DNA from 2 places in the Sutcliffiella horikoshii genome. Region 2 is predicted to be linked to the other one. Evidence: a T-box and tRNA genes for the amino acid it is inferred to sense, from the RefSeq annotation. Region 2 holds a T-box; the other holds one or more tRNA genes.
The links. The T-box of region 2 lies ahead of lysS (lysine--tRNA ligase). A T-box ahead of a tRNA ligase gene usually reads a tRNA of that ligase, here a tRNA-Lys.
Positions count from the first base shown of each region.

Region 1: it has a tRNA-Lys gene. The T-box ahead of lysS (lysine--tRNA ligase) is inferred to sense a tRNA for this amino acid. The anticodon was not compared.

Region 1 covers NZ_CP082918.1:3,439,058-3,445,005, reverse strand. Annotated here, with positions in the region: rRNA gene K7887_RS17670 (23S ribosomal RNA) at 1-2,714, shown strand, start outside; rRNA gene rrf (5S ribosomal RNA) at 2,839-2,955, shown strand; tRNA gene K7887_RS17660 (tRNA-Val) at 2,964-3,039, shown strand; tRNA gene K7887_RS17655 (tRNA-Thr) at 3,078-3,153, shown strand; tRNA gene K7887_RS17650 (tRNA-Lys) at 3,159-3,234, shown strand; tRNA gene K7887_RS17645 (tRNA-Leu) at 3,243-3,323, shown strand; tRNA gene K7887_RS17640 (tRNA-Gly) at 3,340-3,414, shown strand; tRNA gene K7887_RS17635 (tRNA-Leu) at 3,423-3,511, shown strand; tRNA gene K7887_RS17630 (tRNA-Arg) at 3,549-3,625, shown strand; tRNA gene K7887_RS17625 (tRNA-Pro) at 3,630-3,706, shown strand; tRNA gene K7887_RS17620 (tRNA-Ala) at 3,727-3,799, shown strand; tRNA gene K7887_RS17615 (tRNA-Met) at 3,823-3,899, shown strand; tRNA gene K7887_RS17610 (tRNA-Ile) at 3,904-3,980, shown strand; tRNA gene K7887_RS17605 (tRNA-Ser) at 3,996-4,088, shown strand; tRNA gene K7887_RS17600 (tRNA-Met) at 4,136-4,212, shown strand; tRNA gene K7887_RS17595 (tRNA-Asp) at 4,216-4,291, shown strand; tRNA gene K7887_RS17590 (tRNA-Phe) at 4,309-4,381, shown strand; tRNA gene K7887_RS17585 (tRNA-Thr) at 4,409-4,484, shown strand; tRNA gene K7887_RS17580 (tRNA-His) at 4,510-4,582, shown strand; tRNA gene K7887_RS17575 (tRNA-Gly) at 4,590-4,663, shown strand; tRNA gene K7887_RS17570 (tRNA-Ile) at 4,671-4,747, shown strand; tRNA gene K7887_RS17565 (tRNA-Asn) at 4,764-4,838, shown strand; tRNA gene K7887_RS17560 (tRNA-Ser) at 4,844-4,934, shown strand; tRNA gene K7887_RS17555 (tRNA-Glu) at 4,943-5,014, shown strand; gene glgB (1,4-alpha-glucan branching enzyme) at 5,554-5,948, shown strand, end outside.
Region 2 covers NZ_CP082918.1:2,709,701-2,715,648, forward strand. Annotated here, with positions in the region: gene K7887_RS13970 (GNAT family N-acetyltransferase) at 1-69, opposite strand, end outside; gene K7887_RS13975 (hypothetical protein) at 94-306, opposite strand; gene lysS (lysine--tRNA ligase) at 800-2,257, opposite strand; T-box leader at 2,348-2,613, opposite strand; gene mraY (phospho-N-acetylmuramoyl-pentapeptide-transferase) at 2,764-3,720, shown strand; gene K7887_RS13990 (DIP1984 family protein) at 4,232-4,693, opposite strand; gene K7887_RS13995 (hypothetical protein) at 4,726-5,091, opposite strand; gene K7887_RS14000 (hypothetical protein) at 5,219-5,566, opposite strand; gene K7887_RS14005 (quinone oxidoreductase family protein) at 5,603-5,948, opposite strand, start outside.

The DNA of each region.
Region 1 (5,948 bases), 730 kb from region 2:
AGAGAAAGCAAACGCGATTTCCTGAGTAGCGGCGAGCGAAACGGAATTAGCCCAAACCAAGAGGCTTGCCTCTTGGGGTTGTAGGACACTCAACATGGAGTTACAAAGGAACGGGGTAAATGAAGCGATCTGGAAAGGTCCGTCATAGAAGGTAAAAACCCTGTAGTTGAAACTTCGTTCCCTCCTGAGTGGATCCTGAGTACGGCGGGACACGAGAAATCCCGTCGGAAGCAGGGAGGACCATCTCCCAAGGCTAAATACTCCCTAGTGACCGATAGTGAACCAGTACCGTGAGGGAAAGGTGAAAAGCACCCCGGAAGGGGAGTGAAATAGATCCTGAAACCGTGTGCCTACAAGTAGTTAGAGCCCGTTAATGGGTGATAGCGTGCCTTTTGTAGAATGAACCGGCGAGTTACGATCCCGTGCAAGGTTAAGTCGATGAGACGGAGCCGTAGCGAAAGCGAGTCTGAATAGGGCGCATGAGTACGTGGTCGTAGACCCGAAACCAGGTGATCTACCCATGTCCAGGGTGAAGTTCAGGTAACACTGAATGGAGGCCCGAACCGACTCACGTTGAAAAGTGAGCGGATGAGGTGTGGGTAGGGGTGAAATGCCAATCGAACCTGGAGATAGCTGGTTCTCTCCGAAATAGCTTTAGGGCTAGCCTCATGTGTTAGAGTCTTGGAGGTAGAGCACTGATTGGACTAGGGGTCCTCATCGGATTACCGAATTCAGTCAAACTCCGAATGCCAAAGACTTATCCATGGGAGTCAGACTGCGAGTGATAAGATCCGTAGTCAAGAGGGAAACAGCCCAGACCGCCAGCTAAGGTCCCCAAGTATACGTTAAGTGGAAAAGGATGTGGAGTTGCTTAGACAACCAGGATGTTGGCTTAGAAGCAGCCACCATTTAAAGAGTGCGTAATAGCTCACTGGTCGAGTGACTCTGCGCCGAAAATGTACCGGGGCTAAACGTATCACCGAAGCTGCGGACTGTTCTTACGAACAGTGGTAGGAGAGCGTTCTAAGGGCGTTGAAGCTAGACCGTAAGGACTGGTGGAGCGCTTAGAAGTGAGAATGCCGGTATGAGTAGCGAAAGAAGGGTGAGAATCCCTTCCACCGAATGCCTAAGGTTTCCTGAGGAAGGCTCGTCCGCTCAGGGTTAGTCGGGACCTAAGCCGAGGCCGAAAGGCGTAGGCGATGGATAACAGGTTGATATTCCTGTACCACCTCCACTCCGTTTGAGCAATGGGGGGACGCAGAAGGATAGGGTAAGCGCGCTGTTGGATATGCGCGTCTAAGCAGTAAGGCTGAGAAGTAGGCAAATCCGCTTCTCATTAAGGCTAAGCTGTGATAGCGAGGGAAATATAGTACCGAAGTTCCTGATTTCACACTGCCAAGAAAAGCCTCTAGCGAGGAGTATGGTGCCCGTACCGCAAACCGACACAGGTAGGCGAGGAGAGAATCCTAAGGTGAGCGAGAGAACTCTGGTTAAGGAACTCGGCAAAATGACCCCGTAACTTCGGGAGAAGGGGTGCTCTGTTAGGGTGTTAAAGCCCGAGAGAGCCGCAGTGAATAGGCCCAGGCGACTGTTTAGCAAAAACACAGGTCTCTGCGAAGCCGTAAGGCGAAGTATAGGGGCTGACGCCTGCCCGGTGCTGGAAGGTTAAGGGGAGAGGTTAGCGCAAGCGAAGCTTTGAACCGAAGCCCCAGTAAACGGCGGCCGTAACTATAACGGTCCTAAGGTAGCGAAATTCCTTGTCGGGTAAGTTCCGACCCGCACGAAAGGCGTAACGATCTGGGCACTGTCTCAACCAGAGACTCGGTGAAATTATAGTACCTGTGAAGATGCAGGTTACCCGCGACAGGACGGAAAGACCCCGTGGAGCTTTACTGTAGCCTGATATTGAATTTTGGTACAGCTTGTACAGGATAGGTAGGAGCCTGAGAAGCCGGAGCGCTAGCTTCGGTGGAGGCGTCGGTGGGATACTACCCTGGCTGTATTGAAATTCTAACCCGCAGCCCTTATCGGGCTGGGAGACAGTGTCAGGTGGGCAGTTTGACTGGGGCGGTCGCCTCCTAAAGAGTAACGGAGGCGCCCAAAGGTTCCCTCAGAATGGTTGGAAATCATTCGCAGAGTGTAAAGGCACAAGGGAGCTTGACTGCGAGACCTACAAGTCGAGCAGGGACGAAAGTCGGGCTTAGTGATCCGGTGGTTCCGCATGGAAGGGCCATCGCTCAACGGATAAAAGCTACCCCGGGGATAACAGGCTTATCTCCCCCAAGAGTCCACATCGACGGGGAGGTTTGGCACCTCGATGTCGGCTCATCGCATCCTGGGGCTGTAGTCGGTCCCAAGGGTTGGGCTGTTCGCCCATTAAAGCGGTACGCGAGCTGGGTTCAGAACGTCGTGAGACAGTTCGGTCCCTATCCGTCGTGGGCGCAGGAAATTTGAGAGGAGCTGTCCTTAGTACGAGAGGACCGGGATGGACGCACCGCTGGTGTACCAGTTGTCTTGCCAAAGGCATAGCTGGGTAGCTACGTGCGGACGGGATAAGTGCTGAAAGCATCTAAGCATGAAGCCCCCCTCAAGATGAGATTTCCTTTTACTTCGGTAAGTAAGATCCCTGAAAGATGATCAGGTAGATAGGTTCGAGGTGGAAGCATGGTGACATGTGCAGCTGACGAATACTAATCGATCGAGGACTTAACCCAAATAAGTATCGAAATAAGTGAACGATATGAATTCTTGATATGAACACATTATCTAGTTTTGAAGGAACACGAAAGATGTAAAAACATCTTGATTTTCTTTCTCAATTTTGTATAATATAATTTGTCTGGTAATGATGGCGAAGAGGTCACACCCGTTCCCATACCGAACACGGAAGTTAAGCTCTTCAGCGCCGATGGTAGTTGGGGGATCTCCCCCTGTGAGAGTAGGACGTTGCCAGGCATTTATATGGAGGATTAGCTCAGCTGGGAGAGCATCTGCCTTACAAGCAGAGGGTCGGCGGTTCGATCCCGTCATCCTCCACCAATATTTTTTCACCTAGTGGAATTAACCATCAATATTATGCCGGTGTAGCTCAGTTGGTAGAGCAACTGACTTGTAATCAGTAGGTCGTGGGTTCGACTCCTATCGCCGGCACCATTTTTGTGCCATTAGCTCAGTCGGTAGAGCATCTGACTTTTAATCAGAGGGTCGAAGGTTCGAGTCCTTCATGGCACACCATTTATCTTGCGGGTGTGGCGGAATTGGCAGACGCGCTAGACTTAGGATCTAGTGTCTTTGACGTGGGGGTTCGAGTCCCTTCACCCGCATTGTAATTTTATATTAGCGGAAGTAGTTCAGTGGTAGAACACCACCTTGCCAAGGTGGGGGTCGCGGGTTCGAATCCCGTCTTCCGCTCCAACAGACTTGCCGGGGTGGCGGAACTGGCAGACGCACAGGACTTAAAATCCTGCGGTAGGTGACTACCGTACCGGTTCGATTCCGGTCCTCGGCACCAGAGTTTTTTACAGCAGTAAAACAACTATTATCTATATGCGCCCGTAGCTCAATTGGATAGAGCGTTTGACTACGGATCAAAAGGTTAGGGGTTCGAGTCCTCTCGGGCGCGCCATTATCGGGGAGTAGCTCAGCTTGGTAGAGCACTTGGTTTGGGACCAAGGGGTCGCAGGTTCAAATCCTGTCTTCCCGACCATTAAATCCCTTTTAGAATTTGGGGCCTTAGCTCAGCTGGGAGAGCGCCTGCTTTGCACGCAGGAGGTCAGCGGTTCGATCCCGCTAGGCTCCACTTTAATACTTTATTTTCTTTTTGGCGGTGTAGCTCAGCTGGCTAGAGCGTACGGTTCATACCCGTGAGGTCGGGGGTTCGATCCCCTCCGCCGCTACCAAAAAGGACCTTTAGCTCAGCTGGTTAGAGCAGACGGCTCATAACCGTCCGGTCGTAGGTTCGAGTCCTACAAGGTCCACCAGTTCTTTCTATACGCGGAGGAATACCCAAGTCCGGCTGAAGGGATCGGTCTTGAAAACCGACAGGGGTGTCAAAGCCCGCGGGGGTTCGAATCCCTCTTCCTCCGCCATATTATTTTAAATGATATGGTGAGTATAGAGACTTATATCTTATTGTCGCGGGGTGGAGCAGTCCGGTAGCTCGTCGGGCTCATAACCCGAAGGTCGCAGGTTCAAATCCTGTCCCCGCAACCAAATGGTCCCGTGGTGTAGCGGTTAACATGCCTGCCTGTCACGCAGGAGATCGCCGGTTCGATCCCGGTCGGGACCGCCATTTTTAACTAATAGTTTGGCTCGGTAGCTCAGTTGGTAGAGCAATGGACTGAAAATCCATGTGTCGGCGGTTCGATTCCGTCCCGAGCCACTTTGATTTTTCTAATGATCTTTTAATGCCGGTGTAGCTCAGTTGGTAGAGCAACTGACTTGTAATCAGTAGGTCGTGGGTTCGACTCCTATCGCCGGCACCATCTTTACTAAGTAAATATTATTATGGCGGTTGTGGCGAAGTGGTTAACGCACCTGATTGTGGTTCAGGCATTCGTGGGTTCGATTCCCATCAGTCGCCCTTTTTAGCGGGTGTAGTTTAATGGTAAAACCTCAGCCTTCCAAGCTGATGTCGTGGGTTCGATTCCCATCACCCGCTCCATTTTTGTGGGCCTATAGCTCAGCTGGTTAGAGCGCACGCCTGATAAGCGTGAGGTCGGTGGTTCGAGTCCACTTAGGCCCACCATTTTTTTATGTACCGTTCCACCATAGCTCAGCGGTAGAGCATTCGGCTGTTAACCGAAGGGTCGTAGGTTCGAATCCTACTGGTGGAGCCATATCTGGGGAAGTACTCAAGTGGCTGAAGAGGCGCCCCTGCTAAGGGTGTAGGTCGTGTAAGCGGCGCGAGGGTTCAAATCCCTCCTTCTCCGCCAGATTATCTGGCCCGTTGGTCAAGCGGTTAAGACACCGCCCTTTCACGGCGGTAACACGGGTTCGAATCCCGTACGGGTCATCAAAAGTTGTGGTATTTTATAAATACTATGGCTTTTTTTATTTGTCCAAAATTCTCTCGAAAAGTGCCTCGAAATTTCTATTCCAAGTAAAAAGTAAGTTTGCATCTTAACAATAAATTAAGATATTCTCAACTCATACAATACCCTTCTGCAAGACAAACAAAACCCCATTTCGAAAAGTAAAATTATTATATTAAAATAATCTATTCTTGTAAGCGTGTACATTTATGCTTGTAGACTATGTTGAACGGAAAAACTTTTCGACAAAAAACAACATTCCTCCTCCTAATTTTTAGTCGAAACTTCTCATAATGTAAACCCTTCCAAAAATGCTGTTATACCGCAATTTCAAGCAGAGCAACAATGAAAACGGTTTCCTTAAATTGCTTATTTATTACATAATAATCTGTAAAATTAAATATTGTTGATTTATGTCATACGATTTCGACTTGTCGGATAAAGGAGAATATTATAAAAAAGAGAATAGTAGTGTATAACAATATTCTTTTTTATAAGGAATGATGGAAGGGTGAAAAAATTGATTGCTACGAGTGCGACGGATTTTCAGCTGCACCTTTTTCATGAGGGAACATTGTATAAAAGTTATGAGCTTTTTGGCTCTCATTTAGTACGGCATCGTAAGAAAGTGTTAGGAACCAGGTTCACTGTGTGGGCCCCTAATGCCAAGAAGGTGCGCGTAATGGGTTCTTTTAATGAGTGGAATGGAGAGGTGCATCCACTAGAGAAATTAAATAACGAAGGTGTTTGGAGTATCCAAATAGATGAGGACTTATCCGGACACTTATATAAATACGAGATTGTTACACAATCCGGTGAAATATTACATAAAGCGGATCCATTTGCTTTTCATGCAGAAGTAAGACCTAATACAGCATCCATTGTATATGACTTAGAAGGGTTCAAATGGAAGGA
Region 2 (5,948 bases):
TTCTACATATTCAGAAGGAACCCCTTCTGTTCCTTCCCTTATTACTAAACCGTTGTAATATTGGTACATATTTAACACCCCCTTATAATTAAATCATTTTCCTTCCCTTACAACTTTAAAAGACAAACTCGACAGAACAAAAGCCAATATTATTAGCAAAGGCGCCACCACAAATAATCCTATTAAATCCGTTGTAAGATTCCAAGGTACGAAAGCATTCCAGAATATCCCCATAACCTTCCATAATAGAACAAATATAATCACAGTAAATACAAGATATAATATTTTTTCTAATCCTTTTTTCAATATATACAATCCCTTCCCCTCTTATTGGCGGCTATTATCAGCGTATTTAAGGCCCATAAACAATCATAAAGACTATTAGACACAGGTTAAATAAAATCAATATCTTTCCAAAGATATTCCTGAAGGCTAGAACAGAAAAAAACATAGAAACTACAAATGATGGAATCGCTACTTTTGAGGGGAAATAGGTGAAATCTAAAATTCCTACCATGGGAAATAGTAAGATAAGGATGCATACGCCTGTAAATATGCACGAGAAAAGACATGCAAGACTGAGGTAACTAAATGTAGCCATACTTCTTATGTGTTGTTTTTCAGAAATATTATTAGACATCTTTATCTCCTTTTTATATAAATTTTTATTAAACGTTGCTTGGTGGGCAACTTCCATAATGTATAATACCAATTATTTCAAATTTTTAATATTTACACAATATGAATTTCATAAAAAATGAAGCTTACCTTTTTTCAGATAAGCTTCCACAGGTATAATTTATTTTCTAGTTAACGGAAACAATACGCAGTCTTTAATCGTTTCACAATCCGTAAGTACCATTAGTAATCGTTCAATCCCAAATCCCCACCCCGAAATTGGTGGCATTCCATACTCCATAGCCAATAAGTAATCTTCATCCATTTCCATGGCTTCTGTATCACCGCCATTTTTCAAGATGGCTTGGGCCTCTAATCGTTTTCTCTGTTCAACAGGGTCTACTAATTCTGAATAGGCATTGATGATTTCAGAACCATTTACTACTAATTGAAAACGGTCTGTAATTGCTGGATTGTCATCTTTTGCTCTGGCTAAAGGTGATAAATCAATTGGATGGTTAATTAAAAAGGTTGGTTCTATTAAATATGGGCGACACACTTTTTTGTATAGAAGGTCAATGAAATTCCCTCTTCCCAATGTCTCGATATCCTCGGCTTCTAAATAAATATTTCTTCGTTTTGTTTCCTCATGTAATCTTTTCACATCTGGATACAAATCAATATCTATGCCTGTATCTTTTAAAATTAATTCTCTAAACGACACTACATTCCACTCTAATGAAAAATCAATCGATTGTCCTTTTATCCTAATAACTGTTGAGTCAAATGTTTGTTTTAGGACATATACAATCATTTCACGCATGAGCTTCATCGTATCTTCATAATTCCAATAAGCTGCATAGCCTTCCACCATGGTGAATTCTTGAAGATGTTGAGGGCTAATCCCTTCATTTCTAAAGCATTTTGCAAATTCGAATACTTTTGTAAAGCCTCCTACAATAAGCCTTTTCAAATAAGTCTCTGGAGCAATTCGTAAATTTAGTTCCGTATCTAGCGAGTTATGATACGTTTTAAACGGGCGTGCTAACGCACCTGAGGAAGTATGTTGCAATACAGGGGTTTCCACCTCCAAGAAGTCTTTTTCCTCTAAAAATCTACGAACAGCACGCACTAATTTTGTTCGCATTAACATACGATTTTTTGTTTCTTTTGTCATCATCAAATCTATATATCGTTGTCTATACCGTGTGTCTATGTTGCTTAATCCATGCCATTTATCCGGTAGTGTGTGTAACGCTTTCCCAAGCAGTTCATATTTTTCAATACGCAGCGTTTTTTCATTTGTTTTCGTAGAATACATCTTCCCTTCTACACCGATAAAATCGCCTATATCCAAATAATCGAGGAAATCATTCAAAGCCTGCTCCCCAACCTCTTCTTTTTTTAGAAGAAGTTGCAACTTACCTTGTATGTCTGAAATAGTGATAAAACTGAATTTACTAAACTGACGAATCCCCATGATTCTTCCTGCAACTCGAACACCTGCTGTTCCATCCTCAAGTGTAGAGGATTCGTAAAGTTCGTAATTTGTCTGGAACCTTTCAGGATATACTGGAATCCCCTTTGATCTTAAAGCCAATAATTTCTCTATTCTGAGGGCTGTTTGTTCTTGACTCATTTTTATCAACTCCAATTTTTCATTTATCTAATTTCCAGCTGCCATACTATTTTAAAAAACAAAAAAACTCCCACCCCCAAGATTATTCATCTTGAGGACGAGAGTTGTTAACTTCGTGGTACCACCCCAGTTTGTTGACATGTTACCATATCAACCTCTTTAGGTACTTCTGTTTTTAACAAACAAGTATACCCTATCTCTATAACGGGAGATCCCGTCGCAGTATCACTAAGAAATCTTAGATCCGTGCAAAGGCTCCGAGGCTTTTTTCATTAAAATCATTATTGCTTCTTCTCACCTACCGAAGCTCTCTGGAAACAATGAATCTTAATTACTCTTCTCTTCACAGCCGTACATTCCGTATGTTTTTTAGAATATTAGCACAAATAAATACTTTAGGCAATCTCCTACCCCAATTTATTTCACTATTTGGGTTGAAATAGAGGAAATGATTAAATTGTTTAGAATTTATTATAGATGACAAAGAATAAAGGAGTAATGGAAGAGTGATTGATCAAATAATTCCAGCGCTAATTGCTTTTATTATTGTTGCAATTTTATCTCCGCTATTTATTGACGCCTTGAGGAAGCTTAAATTGATACAACCAATAAGAAAAGAACTTCCTTCCGATCATCAATTAAAGAAAGGCACTCCGTTAATGTTCGGTATTATTCTGTTTGTAGGAATTATACTATCGATTCTTTTTTCACCTACTCCCTTGATGTACTTTTTGTGTATTACGTACATTCTATTTAGTTTTATTGGGTTTTTGGACGATTTTTGGAAGGCTTCGCGTCAAGATCCAGGGGGAGTATCAGGCAAGACTAAACTTATTCTTCAATTTACTTTCACAGGTACTTTGCTTTATTACGTAATTGTCGAACTAGGCATAGGCACCCAGATTAATATTTTTAAAGACATTACTTTAGATTTACCGATGGTGTTATATGTCATTGTCATTACCTTATTTGTTGTGGGATCTGCAAACGCCATCAATTTCACTGATGGATTAGACGGTCTTTTAGGAGTAGTAGCAATCCCTACATACTTTTTCTTTTTTGTGGTTTCAGACAGACCAGAGGTTCAACTTTTTAGTTTAATTATGATTGGATGTTTACTGGGCTTTCTCATCTATAATATATACCCTGCAAAAGCTTTTATGGGTGATACAGGATCATTAGCTATAGGTGGTTCCTTATCCTTTCTTGCCGTTCTCGAAAAGGTTGAAATTCTAATTCCCATTTTGTTTTTCATATATTTTGCTGAGCAACTGTCGGTTATTTTACAGGTTTCCTCGTTTAAACTTACGCATAAACGCATCTTCAGAATGACACCGATTCACTATCACTTTGGCTTAAAATATGGTTGGTCCGAAACGACTATTGTCACAGTGTTTGGATTAATATCTTGGATTTGCGTTTTTATTTGTTTAGCTTATTGGAGATTTCTTCTATATCCATAATTGAACTTAAAGCTATTCCAATGATTATTAGAGGTAACCAGGCAACGCAAAATGCAACGCAGAAATACCAAGGGCAAAAATCTCCCACAAGATAAATGGAAGTACTAATCAATACCCCGATGATCACATAAATGGTGATAATCTCCATTTTGCCATCGAACTCCTTTTTACTAGTATAAAAAGGTGTACTTGCAAGGGTTCTTCAATTAGGCGAAACAACTTGGAAATTCACAAAAAAATAAATCCAGCCCCTTTTTTAGTGGCTGGATTCTTTACTATTACTCTTACATTAGTTCATAAGAAACTCCCCTACTCCACCCTCACGAATATGAAAATCAATACCAGGTTGTAAGTTGTTTATGTAAATTGTTCTGGTGTAACATTAATGGGTATAAATTTTGACGGAGGACTCGAACCTCTTGGGGTCACCCCGAAACCCGTACCATTAATGACAACTTTGACCTGTTGCAAGGTTCGGTATTCGCCTTTTCATTTTCGCTACCAGCTTATCTTATGAAGAAAGTAAATCGGTTTTCCAATTAAGCTCCTGGATCTTCACATCATATAATCGATATTTCTGTGACAGTTCATCCACATGCTTTTGCATTTCTTTTACACTGATAGTTGTGATGTATTTGATTTCTGCCCGTGAATAACGCTCAAGTTTCATGGATGCTTGGTCAAGAAGTTCGCTATGAATCTTCCGTTCCTGGCCAATCAAATCACGAGATGCCAATGCATCTGCAAGTGACTCCATTTTATCAAATTTCGTTTTTAAATTGGTCTTGTTTATTTGCTGGATCAGAAGTCTTAACTTCTCTAATAGCTCCGTTAATTCCTTTAACAATATCTTTGGATCTTCGTTTGGTTCGTCCCCTTCCTGCACCCTCACATTCTGCAGCAACCTATTCTTCAATTGCTCCACACGCTTTTGATAATCTGCCCGTAGTATTAATGCCTCAGCTAATTTCATTAAGATCTCCTCCTAGTCTACAAAAATAGTGATTAATGCCAATAAGGTTGTTTCATCTCAATTACTTCACCAGTGCGAGGATTTACTAAAAAGAACCTATCGTCTGCCTCATAATGATAATCCCGATTATTAATGAAAAAGCGTATTTTTTCCGTATATATTGGCACCGTATTTCGATAGCTCTTTTCTTTGTATTCCACAATAGTAGATACATTATGGCTTTCATAAACCAATTGTTTCGCTTGATCGTAAGTATAGGTTGGCTTCCCTATCAAAAACAAAAGTATTGGTACGATAAAAAACAATCCTATAGCCTTCTTCTCCCACTGTTTCTTTAACTTTCCCTTCGTGTAGGTATAGACAACTACCATTCGAACGGTCATTACAGGGATTATCATACCTAAATTAAATACTCCCTTATAAAAGTGTGAGTTAAGCCAAATTATAATACCAAATTCTAAGAGGGTTGCACCTAGGGTGAAGAGGAAAAACTTATTCGACTTGGTCATTTATTTTCTCCTAAAATCAATCTTCCTTGTTTAAAAGTATCTCTGCATGGGATTTAATCATCGCTATGTAGTGCCCTTTATCAAAGGGTTTTGTTATATGAGATATACCTCTCAGACTGCCTTTTACAATTGTCTTATTCAACCCAACATCAACAGTCACTGTGAGATAAACCCTGTCATTATATTTAACAACACCAGTAACTTGTTTATTCTCTAAATCTATATTTGTATACTCCGGTGCAATTCTCAAAGGGGCAAAGTTAGTATACCCTTTACTTGGCTTGTTACCTAAACGGAATATTATATGTCTAACAAACTCTTTTGTTTTGGTAAACACACTACTTCTCCCTTCATCCTTTTTCAAAGCCCCTTACTACTTGAAGGAATTCTTCATCCAAAATCATACCTTAATCAAAATCTTCCCTTCATAGTTACGACTCTCGATTAGTTTGTGCGCCTGTGCTGCTTCCTCTAAATCAAACACCCGGGCAATAGGAAGCGTGATTTTTTCTGAAGCAAAAAGTTCTAAGACTTTCTCTGCTACACCAGCTAATCTTGCCGGATCATGTTTTCTTGTAGTGCCTAAGCTAAATCCTTTAATATTTCTACAACTGCTATGAACATCACTTGTTTTAAAGTTTCCTGGTTTGCCGCTGCTATTCCCAAATTGAACAAGAGTGCCATAGAGGGCTAAACACTCTAAGCTTTTACTTGTAACCTCACCAGCAACAGAATCAAAAATCACA